One region of the Labrys sp. LIt4 genome, then DNA from elsewhere that is predicted to be linked to it. Evidence: riboswitches for the same ligand, from Rfam matches in the RefSeq annotation. Region 1 holds a riboswitch; the other holds the start of a gene.

What was found. A riboswitch is a leader RNA that binds a small molecule or an ion and turns the genes downstream of it on or off. The one in region 1 is predicted to bind S-adenosylmethionine.
Region 2: linked by a shared signal. The riboswitch ahead of J8I29_RS06435 (O-succinylhomoserine sulfhydrylase) and the one ahead of metA (homoserine O-succinyltransferase) in region 1 are both predicted to bind S-adenosylmethionine.

What each region holds. Positions count from the first base shown of each region.
Region 1 covers NZ_JAGIPY010000002.1:504,681-507,873, reverse strand. The annotation lists gene metH (methionine synthase) at 1-1,698, shown strand, start outside; SAM riboswitch at 1,850-1,927, shown strand; gene metA (homoserine O-succinyltransferase) at 1,983-2,906, shown strand; gene J8I29_RS05280 (YiaA/YiaB family inner membrane protein) at 3,049-3,193, opposite strand, start outside.
Region 2 covers NZ_JAGIPY010000003.1:107,903-111,095, forward strand. The annotation lists gene J8I29_RS06435 (O-succinylhomoserine sulfhydrylase) at 1-1,197, opposite strand, end outside; SAM riboswitch at 1,234-1,313, opposite strand; gene J8I29_RS06440 (2'-deoxycytidine 5'-triphosphate deaminase) at 1,405-2,523, shown strand; gene J8I29_RS06445 (MFS transporter) at 2,545-3,193, opposite strand, start outside.

The sequences.
Region 1 (3,193 bases):
GAGGATACCGAGGAAGCGCGGCTGGCGGCCGAGCGCCCCCTCCATGTCATCGAGGGCCCGCTGATGGCCGGCATGAACGTGGTGGGCGACCTGTTCGGGTCCGGCAAGATGTTCCTGCCGCAGGTGGTCAAGTCGGCCCGCGTGATGAAGCAGGCCGTGGCCGTGCTGCTGCCCCATATGGAAGCGGAGAAGGCCGCCAACGGCGGACAAGCCCGCCAGAGCGCCGGCAAGGTGCTGATGGCGACCGTGAAGGGCGACGTGCACGACATCGGCAAGAACATCGTCGGCGTCGTGCTCGCCTGCAACAATTACGAGATCATCGATCTCGGCGTGATGGTCCCCTCGGCCAAGATCCTCGAAGTGGCCCGCCGGGAAAAGGTCGACATCATCGGTCTCTCTGGCCTGATCACCCCCTCGCTCGACGAGATGGTGCATGTCGCCTCCGAGATGGAGCGCGAGGGTTTCGACATTCCCCTGCTAATCGGAGGCGCCACCACCAGCCGCGTCCACACCGCCGTGAAGGTGCATCCGCGCTATGATCGCGGCCAGGCTGTCTATGTGACGGATGCGAGCCGAGCGGTGGGCGTGGTTTCCAGCCTGCTCTCCCCGACGATCAAACCTGGCTATGTCGAGACCATCCAGGCCGAATATACCAAGGTCGCCGCGGCCCATGCCCGGAGCGAGGCCGACAAGCTGCGCCTGCCCCTCGCCAAGGCCCGGGCCAACGCCCACAAGGTGGACTGGACCGGCTTTGTCGCGCCCAGGCCGAGCTTCCTCGGCACCCGAATCTTCGAGAACTACGACCTCGCCGAGTTGGCGCGCTACATCGACTGGACGCCCTTCTTCCAGACCTGGGAGCTCAAGGGCCGCTATCCTGCCATCCTTTCCGACGAGAAGCAGGGCGCGGCCGCGCGCCAGCTCTTCGACGACGCCCAGGCGATGCTCGCCCGCATCATCGAAGAGAAGTGGTTCCGCCCCAAGGCCGTGATCGGTTTCTGGCCGGCCAGCGCCATCGGCGATGATATACATCTGTATACTGACGAGAGCCGCAGCCGGGAGCTTGCCAGCCTGCACACTCTGCGCCAACAGCTCACCAAGCGCGATGGCCGCGCCAATGTCGCCCTTTCCGACTTTGTCGCCCCTGAGATCAGCGGGCACGGCGATTATCTCGGCGGCTTCGTGGTTACCGCCGGCATGGAAGAGGACGAGATCGCCAGGCGCTTCGAGCGCGCGAATGACGACTATGGCTCGATCATGGTCAAGGCCCTCGCCGACCGGTTTGCCGAAGCCTTCGCCGAGCGCATGCATGAACGCGTGCGCAAGGAATTCTGGGGCTATGCGGCCGACGAGAACCTGACGCCCGAGGAACTGATCGGCGAGCCTTATCGCGGCATCCGCCCGGCTCCCGGCTATCCCGCCCAGCCCGACCACACCGAGAAGGGCACGCTCTTCCGCCTGCTCGACGCCGAGGCTCGCATCGGCGTGCGCCTGACCGAAAGCTATGCGATGTGGCCGGGCGCCTCGGTATCCGGGCTCTATTTCGCCCATCCCGAGGCCTATTATTTCGGGGTGTCGAAGATCGAGCAGGATCAGGTCGAGGATTATGCCGCCCGCAAGGGCATGACGGTGGAAGAGGTGGAGCGCTGGCTATCGCCCGTGCTCAACTACGTGCCGGGCGTGGCGGAGGCGGCGGAGTAGCATTGGAGGGTCGACCTTCAGGTCGACCCTCCTGGAAACGCAGCACGTGAAGGAAAGGAAGATGGTCGATCCGAAGATCGACCCTCCAGTCCCTCTCTCCCCGACAGGGCTCCCAGGAAACATCATTGATTTCCTGATCCCGCAGGATTACCTCTTCTCCCGTGGTGATTTGGCCGGCCGGCTTGCAGCCACGTTAAACAACTCGCTAAAGGGCCGCTGGATGCACTCCATCCGTGGACCTGTCGCATTGCTTTCCGGCTGGCCCAACGTCGATCGAGTGCACAATGCCTATCAAGATTCCGGATACCCTCCCCGCCTTTTCCACCCTGGTCAGCGAAGGGGTGCGGGTGATGACGGAAACGGCCGCCATCCGGCAGGACATCCGCCCGCTGCAGATCGGCCTGCTCAACCTGATGCCCAACAAGATCCGCACCGAACTGCAGATGGCGCGCCTGGTCGGCGCCACGCCGCTGCAGGTCGAGCTCTCGCTGGTGCGCGTCGGCGGCCATCGCGCCAAGAACACCCCCGAAGATCATCTGCTCGCCTTCTACGAAACCTGGGAAGAAGTCCGCGACCGCAAGTTCGACGGCTTCATCATCACCGGCGCGCCGGTGGAGACGCTGCCCTTCGAGGAAGTGACCTATTGGAAGGAACTCGAGCAGATTCTCGACTGGACCACGACCAATGTGCATTCCACGCTGAACGTGTGCTGGGGCGCGATGGCCGCCATCTGGCATTTCCACCGCATTCCCAAATATGACCTGTCCGAAAAGGCCTTCGGCGTCTACCAGCACCACAACCGCAAGCCCTCCTCCATCTATCTCAACGGCTTTTCCGACGACTTCCACATCCCCGTCTCGCGCTGGACGGAGGTGCGCAGCGAGGATGTCCGTGAGAAGGCCGAACTGGAGATCCTGATGGATTCGGACGAAACCGGCGTGTGCCTCATTCACGAACGGCAAGGCAACCGGCTCTATCTCTTCAACCACGTCGAATATGAATCGACCTCGCTGGCCGACGAATATTTCCGGGACGTCGAGGCCGGCGTGCCGATCAAACTGCCGAAGAACTACTTCCCCTATGACGACCCGTCCTTCCCGCCGCGCAATTTCTGGCGCAGCCATGCCCATCTCCTGTTCGGCAACTGGATCAACGAGATCTACCAGACGACACCCTATGATCTGAGCGAGGTCGGGAGGGGGCGCTGAGATTCTCTCGGGTGCACGGGCGCCTAGGCGCGGATTGGAGGGTCGATCTCCAGATCGACCATCTTCATTTCCCGCGCGTACGGCGCTTCCAAGATGGCCGATCTGGAGATCGGCCCACCGCGTCTCACGCGCCCCCACCCCCTCAATCCTTGGCGCGATCGATCCGCATCAGCAGTTGCTCGGTCTTGGCATCTTCGATGCGGTTGTGCAGGCGGCCAGCCTCCTGCTGGTCGCGTAGCGTCTTGGTCAGCGTCACGCAGGTCTGGATCAGCATCACCGTGCCCATG
Region 2 (3,193 bases), on a different contig from region 1:
GTCGAGTGCCTGCTCGAAATCGGCGATCAGGTCGTCGGCGCTCTCGATGCCGGCGGAGAAACGCAGCATGCCCTGGCGTATGCCCATGCCGAGACGCGCATCTTCCTCGAAACGCTGATGGGTAGTGGTCGAGGGGTGGGTGAGCAGGCTCTTGGTGTCGCCGAGATTGTTGGAAATGCGGGTGATCTTCAGGGCGTTGGCAACCTTGAACGCCGCCGCCTTGCCGCCCTTGACCTCGAAGGTCACCAGCGTGCCGCCCGCTTTCATCTGGCGGCGCGCGAGTTCGGCCTGAGGATGGTCGTCACGGAAAGGGTAGATCACGCGCTCGATCGCCTTGTGGGCAGCCAGGGCATCGGCGACCTTCGCCGCATTGGCGATCTGGCGCTCGACCCGCAGCTCCAGCGTCTCCAGGCCCTTGAGCATCACCCAGGCATTGAAGGGCGAGATCGAGGGACCGGTCTGGCGCAGATAGGTATGGATGTGGTCGTTGATGAACTTTTCGGACGCCAGGATCACGCCGGCCAGACAGCGGCCCTGCCCGTCAATGTGCTTGGTCGCCGAATAGACCACGCAATCGGCGCCGAGCGCGAGCGGGCTCTGCAGCAGCGGCGTGGCGAAAACATTGTCTACCACCAGCGTGGCGCCGGCGCTCTTGGCGATCTTGGCGATGGCCTCTATGTCGAGGATCTCGAGCGTGGGATTGGTCGGGCTTTCCAGGAAGAATACCTTGGTCTCCGGCCGCACGGCCGCCCGCCACTGGCCGAGATCGGTACCGTCGACCAGGGTCGAGCTGACGCCGAAACGCGGCAGAAGCTCCTCGATGACATAGCGGCAGGAGCCGAACAGCGCCTTGGCGGCGACGATGTGATCGCCCGCCTTGAGCTGGCCGATCAGCGTCGCGGTGACGGCGGCCATGCCGGAGGCGGTGGCGCGAGCGGCCTCGGCTCCCTCCAGTTCCGCCATACGCTGCTCGAACATCGCCACGGTCGGATTGGAAAAGCGGCTATAGATGAAGCCGGCATCCTCGCCCTTGAAGCGGGCCTCGGCCTGCTCGGCGCTTTCGTAGACGAACCCCTGGGTGAGGAACAGCGCCTCCGACGTCTCGGCATATTGGGAGCGCAGCGTGCCGGCATGCACGAGCCGGGTTGCCGGGCGCAATTCCCGGGTGGAAGGTGCTGAAGTCAAAGGCTTGGTCATCTGCGGCAATCCTGAACAGCCGCAAGTCGAGCGCCAGCGCTCTTTCCCACGGCCCTTTAGCGAGTTGTTTTACGTGGCTGCAAGCCGGCCGGCCCAAATCCACCACGACGAAGACTGTTGAGTAGCCCTACTCCCCGATGGCGTCAATGCATGGTTTCGTCTAGCAAGACCAAGATACGCCAAAACTGGCAGCAAAAAGCGAGAGCCATGCCGTCCGCGAACATCCTGCATTCCCAAGGCATCCTGCACAGCCATGGCATCCTGCCTTCCCAGGCGATCGCCGGCTTGGTCGAGGCGGGCGCCATCCGCATCGAGCAGCCCCTGGCTTCGGACCAGATCCAGCCGGCCAGCCTCGATCTGCGCCTGGGCGCCAAGGCCTATCGCATGCGGGCAAGCTTCCTGCCGGGGCCGCGCAGCACCGTGGCCGAGCGCATCGCCGACCTTGCCCTGCACGAGATCGACCTGACCAAGGGCGCCGTGCTGGAAACGGGCTGCGTCTATATCGTGCCCCTGCTCGAAAGCCTGAAGATGCCGGACGGCGTTCTCGCCTCCACCAATCCCAAGAGCTCGACCGGCCGCCTCGACGTCTTCACGCGCGTCATCACCGACCATGCCCGCGCCTTCGACCAGGTCGAGGCCGGCTATGACGGCCCGCTCTATGCCGAGATCGGCCCGCGCACCTTTCCGGTGCTGGTCAGGATGGGATCGCGCCTCAGTCAGATCCGTTTCCGCCGCGGCGAGGCCCGCATCGATGATGTCTCCCTGCGCGAATTGCAGCGCCGCATGGGCCTGGTCTCCTCGCCGGATCCGGACATTGCCGGCGGCGTCGCCGTCTCCGTCGACCTGACAGGCTTCGGCGACGGCATCGTCGGCTACCGCGCCAAACGGCACACCGCCGTGATCGATGTCGACAAGCGTGCGGCCTGCGATCTCCTCGATTTCTGGGAGCCCATTCCCCATCGCGGCAAGAACGACATGATCCTCGACCCGGACGAGTTCTACATCCTGGCGTCCAAGGAAGCCGTGCATGTGCCGCCGGAATTCGCCGCTGAAATGGTGCCTTTCGATCCGCTGGTGGGCGAGTTCCGCGTGCATTACGCCGGCTTCTTCGATCCGGGCTTCGGCTATTCACCTGATGGCATGGAGGCGGCCCGGGCCGTGCTGGAAGTGCGTTCGCGCGAAGTCCCCTTCATCGTCGAGGACGGCCAGATCGTCGGGCGCCTGATCTATGAGCGCATGCTCGAACGCCCGCAGATCCTCTACGGCTCCGGCCTCAATTCGAACTATCAGGGCCAAGCCCTGAAGCTCTCCAAGCATTTCAAATAGATCTGGCTCGAGCGACGAGGACTATCGTTGCGCTGGCGCCGCGCACCAGGCCATTGTCGCGGCGACGATCTGCACCGATCCGCCCACGACCATGGCAGCGGCCAGTCCGGCCGAGCCACCGCCAAAAACGGCATAGAGCGAGCCGAGCACGGCGACGCCGACCGTCGCTCCGACCATCCGCGCCACATTGATGAGAGCCGAAGCCGTGCCGGCCCGCGCCGATGCGACCGCGCCCACCGCCTCCCCCATGAGGGGGCCGGTCGCCATGCCCATGCCGAGGCCGGTCAAGGCCAGGCCGATTTCGGCCGGCAGGATCGAGACATGATGGGCGCTGGCTGCGATCGCCAACAGGCCGCGGCCTATGACGGCGACACCGCCGCCGGTCATCGTCCGCATGCCGAGCCTTCGGCCCAGAAATCCTGAAAAGGGCGAGACTGCAACGAACAAGGCGGCCATCGGCATCAAGGCAAGGCCCGCCATGGTCGGGCTGAGCCGGCCCGCTTCCTGCCAGAAGAGCGGCAGCAGGAAGAGAGTACCATACATGCCGAAGGTCATGCCGGCGGTCGCCGTGATAGCGCCACGGAAGATAGCGTTCTGAAAAATATCCAACGGCACCAAAGCTCTATGGTGATATCTTCGCTCGATTGTTACAAAAAAGACCAGAGAGAGG